Regions from separate parts of the Oerskovia jenensis genome, predicted to be linked through region 4. Evidence: riboswitches for the same ligand, from Rfam matches in the RefSeq annotation. Region 4 holds a riboswitch; each other region holds the start of a gene.
The links. A riboswitch is a leader RNA that binds a small molecule or an ion and turns the genes downstream of it on or off. The one in region 4 is predicted to bind S-adenosylmethionine.

Region 1 (3,323 bases), 2.2 Mb from region 4:
CGCTCGGTGCCGTTCCTCCTGCTGGCGGTCCTCATGGTCCCGGTCACGCGCCTGATCGTCGGGACGGCGATCGGCACGACGGCCGCGACGGTCCCGCTCGTGGTCAGTGCCGTGCCCTACTTCGCACGCCTCGCCGAGCAGAGCCTCCTCGCCGCCGACAGGGGGTCGATCGAGGCGGCCGAGGCGTTGGGCGCGGGCAGGTTGCGGATCGTCTTCCGGGTCCTTCTCCGCGAGTCGTTCCCGCTGCTCGTGAACGCGTCGATCATCCTCCTGGTCGCGTTCGTGTCGTACACGACGATCGTGGGGATCGTCGGCGGGGGCGGGGTCGGTGACTTCGCGATCCGGTACGGCTACAACCTGTTCCAGACGGACGTCATGGTGTTCTCGGTGGCCGTGATCGTCCTGCTCGTCCAGGTGTTCCAGGTGGTCGGCAATCGGCTCGTGCGCAGGTGGGACCACCGCATCGTCCGGTAGCCCGGCAGTCCGGCGCCCCCGTGCCCGGCGCGCGCCGGGCACAGGTGAGGGGCCCGACGGCGGTGCGAACCGCCGTCGGGCCCCTCACCCGGATCGTGGGGCTCAGAGAGCCGAGTGGTCCCCGATCCGGTGGTAGGACCGGTCGTGGTAGACGAGCGGCGTCGCGCCTGCCCGGGTCCCCGACGCGAGTGCGCGCAGCGAGACCAGGTAGCTGTCGCCCACGGGCGTGCGCTGGATGATGCGGCCGCGCACCCAGGACAGCGCGCCGTCGATCACGGGCTCCCCGGACTCGAGAGGGGACCAGCCGCCGGCCGCGAAGCGGTCGGTCCCGCTCGTCGCGAAGCGTGCCGACACGTCGTCCTGGTCGGCGGCCAGGAAGTTGACCGTGACCGTGCGGGCCGCCGAGATCGCGGGCCACGACGACGACGTCGACGCGAGCGAGAACGCGAGCAGCGGCGGCGCGGCCGAGACCGAGATGACCGACGTCGCCGTGAAGCCCACGGGGCGGCCCTCGTGCTCGAGCGCGATCACCGCGACGCCCGCGGGGTGCTGCCGGAACACCGCCTTGTAGGCGTCGGGGCTGAGCTGCGGCTCGTCCTGCTCGTGGAGCAGGGCCTCGAGTCCGGCGAGGCCCGCGACGTCGGGGCGGGTCGTGGGGTCGGCGGTCATCGGGTCACCTCGGCGAGCTCGGGGGTGGACGTGTCCTGCCCGACGGCGTCGCTCGCCGCCCGCCGCAAGGGCCCTCCCGCGTGGTCGAGCCAGGCGTCGACGGCGGTCGTGAGGTCGGCCTCGTCGAGCCGGGAGTCCAGGAGGGTGAGCGTCCGTGCGGGGACGGTCGCGCCGAGCTCGACGAGGAGCGGGCGCAGGTGCACCTCGCCCGCGAGGGCGTGCGCGGGGTTGCCCGACACCACGACGGGGACGGCGACGACCCCGGCCAGGCCGTCCGGGCCGTAGAGGTCGAGGAACGCCTTGAGCAGCCCGGTGTACGAGCCCTTGTAGACCGGTGTCGCGACGACCAGCACCGCGGCGCTCGCGGCGGTCTCGCGCGCGGCGTCGGCCCGCGGGTGCTCGGGGGCGAGGATCTCGGTGGCGAGGTCGGCCAGGTCGATCGTGGTCGGGGCGGGCTCGGGCGCGTCGGCCGGGGCGAGGCCCAGGTGGTCGGCGACGCGGGCCGCGACCGTCCGGGCGGCCGACAGGGTCCGCGACCCGGGCCGCGGGTTGCCGACCAGGGTCACCACGGCCGGTCGCGGGGGGCCTGGCTCGGCGGGGTGGGGTGCTGCAGGGTGCTGGGTCATCGCTTCCTCACTGTCGTCGTGCTGCACGCTTGCCGCGTCGTGCCGGCGCGGCCAGGTCATCTCCCGGAGCACCCCGTCGTGAAGGGGTTGCTGACCAGCGAGCCGGGGCTTGGTGCTGGTGCTCGTGACCTCTGGGTAGGGGTATAACCCCGGCCGGGGGAATCTGCACCGATCAGGTCGAGAATTCTCAGAGGGTGGACGGAGGTTTCGTTCCGGGGGCCCGGACCTCGGGGCACGGCGCACGGCCCGGTGCGGTGGCGGGTGCGGTGGTCGACGCCCGGACGGGGAGCCCGACTGTTGCCCCGGGCACGGGCAACGTCCCAGGTCGTGAGCCTGCTGTCTCCCAGAGTGGGACGGAAGTACGGCGGAGTTTACGAGTACGTAACCTGGTGCGGTTCAAAGCCCTGCCCTGCCGAGGAGCACTCCATGGATAGTCGTCTGCAGTCCGTCTTCGACGAGGTCCTCGCCCGCAACCCTGGTGAGGTCGAGTTCCACCAGGCGGTTCGCGAGGTCTTCGACTCGCTCGGGCCGGTGCTCCAGAAGAACCCCCAGTACGTCGACGCCGCCGTGCTCGAGCGCATCTGCGAGCCCGAGCGCCAGATCATCTTCCGCGTGCCGTGGGTCGACGACAAGAACCGCGTGCAGATCAACCGCGGCTTCCGCGTCGAGTTCAACTCGGCCCTCGGCCCGTACAAGGGCGGTCTGCGCTTCCACCCGTCGGTCTACCTGGGCATCGTCAAGTTCCTCGGGTTCGAGCAGATCTTCAAGAACTCGCTCACCGGCATGCCCATCGGCGGCGGCAAGGGCGGGTCGGACTTCGACCCGCGCGGCAAGTCAGACGGCGAGGTCATGCGCTTCTGCCAGTCGTTCATGACCGAGCTCTACCGCCACATCGGTGAGTACACCGACGTCCCGGCCGGCGACATCGGCGTGGGTGGTCGCGAGATCGGCTACCTGTTCGGCCAGTACAAGCGCATCACCAACCGCTACGAGTCCGGCGTCCTCACGGGCAAGGGCATCAGCTGGGGCGGGTCGCTCGTGCGCACCGAGGCCACGGGGTACGGCACGGTCTTCTTCGCCGACCACATGCTGCGCACCAAGGGCCAGAGCTTCGACGGCCAGCGCGTCGTCGTGTCCGGCTCGGGGAACGTCGCGACCTACGCGATCCAGAAGGCCCAGCAGCTCGGGGCGAACGTCGTGTCGTTCTCCGACTCGTCGGGATACGTGGTCGACGAGGCCGGCGTGGACGTCGAGCTGCTCCGCCAGATCAAGGAGGTCGAGCGCGGACGCGTGGCCGACTACGTCGAGCGTCGCCCCGGCGCACGCCTCGTCACGGGGGGCAGCATCTGGGACGTCCCCGCGACCGTCGCCCTGCCGTGCGCCACGCAGAACGAGCTCACCGAGCAGGACGCCAAGCAGCTCGTCGCGAACGGTGTCCTCGCGGTCGCCGAGGGCGCCAACATGCCCACCACGCCCGGGGCCGTGTCGTTGCTCCTGGACGCGGGCGTGCTCTTCGCCCCGGGCAAGGCCGCGAACGCCGGTGGCGTCGCCACC
Region 2 (3,323 bases), 1.8 Mb from region 4:
AGCTGGTTCTTGAGGCCGGACAGGGGCACCGAGTCGCCCTGCTCGCCCACGACCGTGCGCAGCAGCGCGAAGTCGTCCCCGGCGTGCCCGCGCTCGGGCAGCGAGACCTCGGGGTCGCCCGTCGCGGGGCCCGCGCTGAGCTGTACGACGCCGCGCTCCTCGAGGTAGCGCAGGAACTCGCCGAAGTTGCGGAAGCCGTAGTCGGCCTCGCTGAAGGTGGGGTCCTTGCGGAGCAGCGTGCGCTTGAGCGTCGAGGCGACGACGGCCCCGCTCGACGAGCTCGACAGGTCCGCGAGGGTCTGCGCGACGAGGACCGCGAGGTCCTCGTCCTCGGAGGCCGAGGAGGCCCCGTGCCCGACGGCGGACTCGAGCTCGGCCTCGACGTCCAGCGGGACGGAGGTCGGCTCGGGCGCGCTCTCGGCGGTCGGTGCCGTGGCGTCGGCGGCCGGGGGCGGGGTCACGGCCTCGGGCGCAGGAACGGCTGCGGCCTTGCCCGAGGAGCCCGAGGAGCCCGTGGAGCGGCCGTACGACTTGCGGGTCCCGCTCCGGTTCGAGCTGTTCGAGGAGCGCTTGCGCTCGACGGGCTCGTCCGGGATCTCGACGCCCTCGAGGCGGTCGTAGAAGAGGAACTCGTCGCACGCCGCCGGCAGCAGCTTGGACGTCGAGTTCTCGACGCCGATCCCGATGACGCGCTTGTTGAGCTCACGCAGCTTGTGCACGAGGGGGGAGAAGTCGCTGTCGCCCGTACACATGACGAAGGTAGAGATGTACTCACGCTCGAAGGCCATCTCGATCGCGTCGACGACCATCTTGATGTCGGCCGCGTTCTTGCGCGAGGCCCCCATGCGCTGGGGCATCTCGATGAGCTCGACCTGGTGACGGGTCAGGGAGCGGCGGTCCTCGTCGAAGTACGACCAGTCGGCGTAGGCACGGCGGACGACGACACGGCCGCGCGCGGCCAACGCGTCGGCGATCGGCTTGAAGTCGAAGGTCATCCCGCCCAGGTGGTCGCGCGCGCCCAGCGCGAGGTTGTCGTAGTCGAGGAAGACGGCCAGACGTTCTTCGGTGTCCATATCCGCCAGGGTATTGCCCGCGTCGTCCGAACGCCCATCCGCCGCGGCGACCAGCCCGTATGTCACAGGCCGCTGGGCGGGAGACGGGCGTAGGTTGTAAGGACACCGGTCGGCCCGACGAAGGGTCCGCCGGGGCGCGCGCACACCGCGAGACGAGTCGACTCCCCGACGCCAGACCCTTCCGTCTCACGCTTCGAGCAGATACTGGCTCGCATCATGGATTCCCCCTACGATCGTCACCACCATCCAGAGCGGTCGAGAGTCCTGGCTCGTTGACACCGCAGCAACCCCCCAACGGAAGCCTCCCGCGGGTACGGGTGCTACAGCCAGGTTCGATGGAGCGATTCATGACCGAGGCATCCTTCTGCGCAACCCCGCACCGTACCGGGGTCCCGCGCACCACCCGTTCGGCCTTCGTGGCCACCGTCGGCACGCCCCTCCCGGCGGTCGCACGATGAGCATCGTCGACCTGGGGCACTTCGGGCACGAGGCACCGCGACCCACGGTGTCGTTCGAGCTCATGCCCCCGCGCCGCCCCGACGCCGCCCCCAAGTTCTGGGAGACGGCGCGGCGGCTCGTCGCGACGTCCCCGGACTTCGTGTCGGTCACGTACGGCGCGGCCGGCACGGACCGCGAGACCTCGCGCCGCGTCATCAGCCAGCTCCTGCACGGCACGCCCGTGCTGCCCATCGCGCACCTGACCTGCGTGGGCGCCTCGCGCGAGGACGTCGAGGACGTCATCACGGACTTCCTCGACGCCGGTGTGCGCAGCTTCCTCGCCCTGCGCGGGGACCCTCCGCGCGACCAGCCCGACTGGCGCCCCGCCGAGGACGGCGTGCGGTCCAGCACCGAGCTCGTGGCCCTGCTGCGCGAGGTCGAGGCCGCGCGCTGCGCCGCGAGCCCGAGCGTCGCGCTGCGCGGCGCGGCCCGCCCCCTGACCATCGCGGTCGCGACGTTCCCCGACGGGAACCTCGCCGCGGGCACGAGCCGCACCCAGGAGGTGCGCCGCCTCTGGCAGAAGCAGCAGGCCGGAGCGGACTTCGCGATCACGCAGCTCTTCTACGAGGCGTCGTCCTACATCGACTTCGTCGCCGAGGCGCGCGCCGCCGGGGTGACCATCCCGATCCTCGCGGGCCTGCTGCCCATGACGGACCCGGCCCGCCTCGCACGCGTCGAGGAGCTCACTGGCGTCCCGGCACCGCGCCGCGTCGTCGAGGCCCTCGAGGCCGAGCAGGACCCGGACGCACGCCACAGGCTGGGTATCCGGCACTCGGTCGAGCTCGCGCGCCAGGTCCTCGCGGCCGGCGCGCCCGGCCTCCACATCTACACGTTCAACAAGCACCAAGCCGCTCTAGACCTGCTCGAGGGAGTCAACCTCGGCGGTGGGGTAGCGGGGGACGCGAGCAGCGTCTCGTCCCGCACCCCCGACCTGGCCAGCGGGCCGTGGGTCTCCGGCACTCCCCTTCCCTCCGCCGAGCCCGCCCTGGGCGGGCCCTCGGTCTGACCAGTTCAGAGGTAATCACCATGAGTGCACCCACGTTCCCCTCCGGTTCCGTCCTCGGCTACCCCCGCATCGGCCCGCGCCGCGAGCTCAAGAAGGCCGTCGAGTCCTTCTGGGCCGGGCGCTCCACGGCCGACGAGCTCGAGGCCACGGCCTCGGCGCTGCGCGTCGCGGCCGCCCAGCGTCTCGTCGACCTGGGCCTCGACGCCTCGTCGGGCGCCGTGCCCGGCTCGTTCTCGTACTACGACCAGGTGCTCGACGTCGTCGCTCTCCTCGGGGCGGTCCCGTCGCGCTTCGCGTCGCTCACCGACGAGAAGGGCGCGCTGGACCTCGCGGGCTACTTCACGGTCGCGCGCGGCGCCGGTGAGGACGCCCCGCTCGAGATGACCAAGTGGTTCGACACGAACTACCACTACCTGGTCCCCGAGATCAGCGAGTCCACACCGTTCCGCTTCGCGGACGACCGCATCGTGCGCCAGTTCGTCGAAGCCAAGGACGCGGGCGTCGTGACCCGGCCCGTCGTCGTCGGGCCCGTCACGTTCCTCGCGCTGTCCAAGGCCGCCGACGACAGCGCGTCCGGCTTCAGCCCGCTCTCGCGCCTCGCGGACGTCCTGCCCGTGTACGTCGAGCTGCTGCGCGCCCTGGCCGCAGCCGGTGCACCGTGGGTGCAGCTCGACGAGCCCGCGCTCGTGTCCGACTCGATCGACCTCCCGGCCGCCGAGGTCCACGCCGCGATCACCGAGGCGTAC
Region 3 (3,323 bases), 2.2 Mb from region 4:
GGGCCTTGGCGAGCTCGACCTGCGGGTGCGAGGCCAGGAACGGGTAGCGCACGGCCGTGACGCCGGGCAGGTCCTCGAGGGCGGTCGCGACCTGGAGGGCCGAGGCGTTCTGCGCCTTGACGCGCACCGAGAGGGTCTCGAGCCCCTTGACCAGGACCCACGCGTTGAACGCGCTGAGCGACGGGCCGGTGTTGCGGATGAAGGTCTGGACCGGTCCCTTGACGTACTCCTCGGAACCCAGGATCGCGCCGCCGAGCACGCGCCCCTGCCCGTCGATGTGCTTGGTCGCCGAGTACACGACGACGTCGGCGCCGAGCTCGAGCGGCTTCTGCAGCACGGGGGTCGCGAACACGTTGTCGAGCACGACGACCGCGCCTGCGGCGTGCGCGAGGTCGCTCACGCGGCGCACGTCGATCACGTCCTGCATGGGGTTGGACGGGGTCTCGAAGAAGACGACGTCCGCAGGGGTCGACAGCGCCTCCTCCCACTGCGACAGCACGTGGCCGTCGACGTAGTCGGTGCGCACGCCCCACTTGGCGAAGATCTCGTCGAAGATGACGAGCGACGAGCCGAAGAGCGCGCGGGCGGCGACGATGCGCGACCCGGCGCCGACCAGCGCCGCGAGCGAGGTGAAGACCGCCGACATGCCGGACGCCGTGGCGTAGCAGGCCTCGGCGCCCTCGATGAGGCGCAGCCGCTCCTCGAACGTGTGCACGGTCGGGTTGCCGTAGCGCGAGTAGATGAAGCGGTCGACCTCGCCCGTGAACGCGGCCTCCGCCTCCGCGGCGCTCCCGTAGACGTAGCCCTGCGTGAGGAAGAGCGCCTCGCTCGTCTCCTCGAAGTTGGAGCGGGCGTGGCCGCCGCGCACCGCGAGCGTGTCGGGACGGGCCGAGCGGGGCAGCGGGCCGCGGCCCGAGCCGCCAGGGACGCCGGCAGGGATGCGCAGGACGCCGTCCCCGTGCGCGGCGCTCACGACTGCTTCCAGGGGAGACCGGCTGCGCGCCAGCCGTCCGACCCGCGGTGGCCGGCGCCGTCGAGCGCTCCCTCGAAGCCCTCGAGGACGTTGTACGCGGGACCCAGCCCCGCGGCGGTGGCAGCCTTGGCGGCGCCGATCGAGCGGGCTCCCGAGCGGCACAGGAAGACGACCGGACGCTCAGGGCTCACCCCGGCCGCGGTGAGCTCCGCGACGAACGCCGGGTTGGGGCGGCCCGTGACGTCGACCCACTGGGCCAGGACGGGCTCGCGGCCGGTCGAGGCCAGGTCGGGGACCCCGACGAAGCGCCACTCGGCGTCGGTGCGCACGTCCACGAGGACGACGCTCGGGTCGCCCTGGAGAAGGGTCCACGCCTGCTGGGGCGTGATGTCGCCGGCGTAGCCGTCGGCGGGCCGGGCGTCGGGGACCGGGGCAGCGGTCGCGCGGTCAGGGACACTCATGGTGATCCTCCATCGGTCGTGGCGGTAGCACCCTCGCCCGTTGCCGGGGGGTTGCTGCGGCGTCATCGTGCCAAGTCACTCAGCCGCTCTGGATGGTTGCGTCGGATCGTACGCCACCGTGCCCACAAGATGGAACGGTCGTCTCGCAGGGTGGTCGGGTAGGTTCCTGCGCATGAGCCATCTCCCCGAACCGGACCGCGAGGTAGAGGACTCCCGTCGAGACGGAGGACCAGGGGCCTCTACCTCGACGCAAGCCCTCTACCCCGAGGCGCCCGACCAGGCCGAGGAGCCCCTGGCCGGGGGGAACTCGACGACGGTCGTGCGGCGCGGCGACACCGTCCGCCGGACCGCAGGTCCCTGGACGCCCACGATCCAGGCGCTCCTGCGGCACCTGCGAGCACAGGGCGTCACCGGGGTGCCCGAGCCGCTCGGGACGGACGAGCAGGGGCGCGAGGTGCTGTCCTTCCTCCCCGGTGACGTCGCGCACTACCCGCTGCCCGAGTGGGTCTGGGACGAGTCGGTGCTCCGGGACGCGGGCGCGCTGCTGCGGCGCGTGCACGACGCGAGCGTCGGGTTCCTCGACACACGCACCGCGGCGCCCGTCTGGCAGACCGCACCGCACGAGCCCGCCGAGGTCGTGTGCCACAACGACGTCGCCCCGTACAACATGGTCTTCCGCGACGGAACCCTCGTGGGGCTCATCGACTTCGACACCGCGAGCCCCGGCCCCCGGATCTGGGACCTGGCCTACCTCGGCTACCGGCTCGCGCCCCTCGTGGCGGACGCAGGGGACTCGGAGGGGAGCGACGTCGTCGGGCGGCTGGACTCGTTGGCACGACTCGACGTGCTGGTCGCCGCCTACGGGATGCCGTACTCGCGACGTGAGGTCCTGACCACCGTGGTCGCGCGGCTCCACGAGCTCGCGGCGTTCACGGACGAGCGGGCGTCCGTGACCGGACGCGACGACTTCCGGGAGCACGCCGCCATGTACCGGGCCGATGCGCGTTACATCGCGGCGCTCGCAGCGACCGCGCGCACCTGACCTCCTGACCTACCCGCGCTGCTGAGAGACCGCCGTGCCCATCATCCGAGACGCCGTGCCCACCGGTTGACATGCTCCGGGCGCCTCGACCATCCTGGACACCAGGTCATGAGTGCCAGCGCAAAGCCCCGGTTTGCTGGCCGGCAACCCTCCTCCGCGGTGGGGTGCCCCGGGTGACGACCAGGTCCCTCTCTACCTGGAGGGGGGCAAGCGCGGAGGGGCCGGCAGGGCGAACTCCGACGACCACCGGAGGACGTGCCATGAGCGCACACGCAGTCATCGAAGCCCCCATCTCGTGTGCCGTGCTGCCCGTCGTGGGCAGCGACACCCTGGTCCCCCTCGTCGACGGGCGCAGCGTCCCGTACGCGAACCTCGACGTCGCGGCCTCGGCCCCGGCGCTCCAGGTCGTGGCCGACCGGGTCAACGAGGTCCTGCCGCTGTACGCGAGCGTGCACCGCGGCGCGGGCTACCTCTCCCAGGTGTCGACGGCCCTCTACGAGGCCGCTCGCCAGACGATCGGCGCGTTCGTCGGCGCGCGCGAGGACGACGTCACGATCGTCACGCGCAACACCACGGACTCGCTCAACCTCCTCGCGGGCTGCGTCCCGGCCCAGGCCGACGGCTCGCCGGGCCGCGTGCTCGTCCTCGACGTCGAGCACCACGCGAACCTCCTGCCCTGGCAGCGCACGGGGGGCGCCACGGTCCTGGTCGGCGGTGCGACGGTCGCCGAGACCCTGTCCGGGCTGCGTGCCGAGCTGTCGCGCTTCCCGTACGCGCTCGTCGCGATCACGGGGGCCTCGAACGTCACGGGCGAGTCGCTGCCGCTCGCCGAGGTCGTGGCCGCGGC
Region 4 (3,323 bases):
AGCGACGTCGTCGGGCCCGGCGAGCAGGACCGGTGCCCACGCCGTCTCACCGCGGGGTGTCACACGGTGACATGGCGCCCCGTCCCCGCGCCCGGCGCGCGATGATGTCCCGGTGAATGCGCTCTCCGCTCGCTCCCAGGTCGCCACGGCCCACCGGGTCGTCGTCAAGATCGGCTCGTCCTCGCTCACCGGACCCGACGGGCACCTCAGCGTCCCGGCCCTCCACGCGCTCGTCGACGTCATCGCCGCGCGGCACGCCGCGGGTGGACAGGTCGTGCTCGTGACGTCGGGGGCGATCGCTGCGGGGATCGGCCCGCTCGGCCTGAGCGCGCGACCACGCGACCTCGCCACGGCCCAGGCCGCGGCCTCGGTGGGGCAGGGGCTCCTGGTCGCCCGGTACGCGCAGGCGTTCGCCGAGTACGGCATCCGCGTGGGCCAGGTGCTCCTCACGGCCGAGGACACCATCCGCCGGGGGCACTACCGCAACGCCCAGCGCTCGCTCGAACGCCTGCTCGACCTGGGGATCGTGCCCGTCGTCAACGAGAACGACGCGGTCGCGACGGACGAGATCCGCTTCGGGGACAACGACCGCCTCGCGGCCCTGGTCTCGCACCTGGTCCGCGCCGACGCGATGGTCCTGCTGACCGACGTCGACGGCCTGTACGACGGTCCGCCCTCGCGGCCCGGTACCCAGCGCATCCGCGAGGTGCACTCCGCGCTCGACCTCGAGGGCATCGAGGTCACGGGCCGGGGCAGCTCGATCGGGACGGGCGGCATGCTGACCAAGCTCGAGTCGGTGCGCATCGCGACCGGATCGGGCATCCCCGTCGTGCTGACCAAGGCCGCGCACGCCGAGGGCGCGCTCGCGGGGCGCGAGGTCGGGACCTGGTTCGCCGTGACGGGCAAGCGCACCACGCGCCGGCGCCTGTGGCTCGCGCACGCGGCCCGCACTCGCGGACGCCTCGAGCTCGACGCGGGGGCCGTCGCCGCGGTGCTGGCCGGACGTGCGTCGCTGCTGCCCGCGGGGGTCGTCGGGGTCACGGGCGACTTCGACGCGGGCGACCCCGTCGAGCTCGTCGCCCCCGACGGGCGCGTGATCGCGCGCGGCCTCGTGGCCTTCGACTCGAGCGACATCCCCGGCCTCCTGGGACGTTCGACCCACGAGCTGCGCGACAAGCTGGGCGAGGGGTACGACCGCGAGATCGTGCACCGTGACGACCTGGTGCTCGTCGGCCGCAAGCGCAAGGCGTCCTGAGCGGGGTTCGCCGCGCCTGGGCGCCCTGCCGCACGACTCCCTGACGGGGCTCGGCGACCCGTCACGGGTCACCGGGCCCCGTCTCGCACCCCCCTGGCGTCTCACCGTGTGGGACGGCGCTCTCACCCCTTGACTCCTCGCCCTCGGGGGGCTTTCCTGTGCGGCAGGTGAAGAGCGCCAGTGCCAAGACCCGGCTCGCTGGCCAGCAACCCTTCGACGTGACGGGGTGCTCCGGGTGGTACCTGACCGCGACCCGTCGGGCGCGGTAAGCACGCGGTAGGCACACGGAGGAACGGACGATGCGCGCACCCGGCACGGAGCAGGAGCACGACCGCAGGGCGGTCCGCCACCTCGACGGCCCCCGGCTCCTCGTCCCCTGTTGTCGCTGACACCCGGCTGAACCCAGGTCGCACCTGACGCGCGGGCGAGACCCCCGCGTCGACCACGTCCCCACCTTCGCCGTCCCCTGACGGCCCCCACCGCCGCGCACCGTGAGCAGGCGTCGACCCGACGCACCCACGGTCCGTCGGCGACCCCTGCGCGCCGCCGGCCCTGCCGGTCGCGCGGCGCGCACGACCGAAGGAGCACCTCTCGCATGTCCCTCTCGACCAGGCCCACGGGCCCCGGCGGCCGCACGGCCCCGTCCCGCCGCGCACTCGCCGCGGCCTCCCTCGCCACGACGGCGCTCCTGCTCGGGGCGTGCGGCTCCGGTGACGGCGGCGCGGCGGACGGCACGTCCCCCGGCCCGACGGCGGAGCCCGTCCCGGGCGGCAACCTCACCTTCGCGGTCACGGTCGACTCGCACTGCATCGACCCGCAGCAGGTCGGGAACAACGACGCGATCGCCTCGGCCCGTCAGACCGTGGCCTCGCTCACCGCGCAGGACCCCGACACGGGCGAGATCCTGCCCTGGCTCGCCGAGAGCTGGGAGGTCGACGCGGACGCGACGAGCTTCACGTTCACGCTCCGGGAGGGACCGACGTTCGCCGACGGCACGCCGATCGACGCGGCCGCGGTCAAGACGAACTTCGACAAGATCGTCGAGCTGGGCGCAGCGGCCTCGCTCGGCTCGGCCTACCTCGTGGGGTACGAGGGGACCACGGTCGTGGACCCCCGCACCGTGCGGGTCGACTTCTCGGCACCCAGCGCGCAGTTCCTCCAGGCGTCCTCGACCTTCTCGCTCGGGCTGCTCTCGCCCGCGTCGGCCGCGCTGAGCGTCGAGGACCGGTGCGCCGGGAAGTTCGTGGGCTCCGGACCGTTCGCGGTGAGGTCGTACACGTTCGACCAGGAGGTCGTGCTCGAGAAGGTCGCCGGGTACGACTGGGCCTCCGAGGCGGACGACCACACGGGCGAGGCGTACCTCGACACCGTGACCGTGAAGTTCGTGCCCGAGGCCAGCGTGCGCACCGGCAGCCTGCTCTCGGGGCAGATCGACGCGACCGCGGCCATCAGCACGGTCGACCTGCCGCAGTTCGACGGCAACGGTTTCTGGCTCGCGTACCGGGCGAACCCGGGTGTCGTCTTCAACCTCTTCCCCAACGAGTCCCGTCCGCTCGCCGCCGACCCGGCGGTGCGGCAGGCGATCAGCAAGGGCATCGACCGCGAGGAGATCGCCGCGACCCTGCTGACCCCGCAGGACGAGCCCGCGACGAGCGTGCTGTCGCACTCGACCCCGCTGTGGGCCGACGTCTCGGACGACCTGGCGTACGACCCGGACGGCGCAGAGAAGCTCCTCGACGACGCGGGCTGGGTCGAGGGTGCCGACGGCGTGCGGGTCAAGGACGGGCAGCGCCTGTCCACCACGGTCACGTTCTGGCAGGTGGCCGAGCCGCTCGAGCTCGTCCAGCAGCAGCTCGCGAAGATCGGCGTGGACCTCCAGCTCAAGCAGGTCACGGTCGCCGAGTCCACCGAGCTCAAGAAGTCCGGGGACTTCGACTTCGACTACTACAACCTGACGCGCTCGGACCCCGACGTGCTGCGCACGATCTTCTCGGCCAACGCGCGCAACATCAACAAGCGGGCCCCCGAGGAGGTCGACGACCTGCTCGACCGCTCGGCGGCGTCGACC

Region 1: linked by a shared signal. The riboswitch ahead of JOD49_RS08745 (NAD(P)H-dependent oxidoreductase) and the one ahead of JOD49_RS18635 (ABC transporter substrate-binding protein) in region 4 are both predicted to bind S-adenosylmethionine.
Region 2: linked by a shared signal. The riboswitch ahead of JOD49_RS10825 (methylenetetrahydrofolate reductase) and the one ahead of JOD49_RS18635 (ABC transporter substrate-binding protein) in region 4 are both predicted to bind S-adenosylmethionine.
Region 3: linked by a shared signal. The riboswitch ahead of JOD49_RS08975 (rhodanese-like domain-containing protein) and the one ahead of JOD49_RS18635 (ABC transporter substrate-binding protein) in region 4 are both predicted to bind S-adenosylmethionine.

Annotation. Positions count from the first base shown of each region.
Region 1 covers NZ_JAFBBO010000001.1:1,946,452-1,949,774, reverse strand. Annotated here, with positions in the region: gene JOD49_RS08755 (methionine ABC transporter permease) at 1-474, shown strand, start outside; gene JOD49_RS08750 (flavin reductase family protein) at 577-1,143, opposite strand; gene JOD49_RS08745 (NAD(P)H-dependent oxidoreductase) at 1,140-1,769, opposite strand; SAM riboswitch class IV at 1,790-1,899, opposite strand; gene gdhA (NADP-specific glutamate dehydrogenase) at 2,196-3,323, shown strand, end outside.
Region 2 covers NZ_JAFBBO010000001.1:2,415,751-2,419,073, forward strand. Annotated here, with positions in the region: gene JOD49_RS10820 (NYN domain-containing protein) at 1-1,073, opposite strand, end outside; SAM riboswitch class I at 1,313-1,415, shown strand; gene JOD49_RS10825 (methylenetetrahydrofolate reductase) at 1,528-2,577, shown strand; gene metE (5-methyltetrahydropteroyltriglutamate--homocysteine S-methyltransferase) at 2,598-3,323, shown strand, end outside.
Region 3 covers NZ_JAFBBO010000001.1:1,997,282-2,000,604, reverse strand. Annotated here, with positions in the region: gene JOD49_RS08980 (O-succinylhomoserine sulfhydrylase) at 1-946, opposite strand, end outside; gene JOD49_RS08975 (rhodanese-like domain-containing protein) at 970-1,434, opposite strand; SAM riboswitch class I at 1,441-1,533, opposite strand; gene JOD49_RS08970 (phosphotransferase enzyme family protein) at 1,607-2,476, shown strand; SAM riboswitch class IV at 2,581-2,695, shown strand; gene JOD49_RS08965 (aminotransferase class V-fold PLP-dependent enzyme) at 2,737-3,323, shown strand, end outside.
Region 4 covers NZ_JAFBBO010000001.1:4,174,252-4,177,574, forward strand. Annotated here, with positions in the region: gene proB (glutamate 5-kinase) at 113-1,255, shown strand; SAM riboswitch class IV at 1,422-1,533, shown strand; gene JOD49_RS18635 (ABC transporter substrate-binding protein) at 1,851-3,323, shown strand, end outside.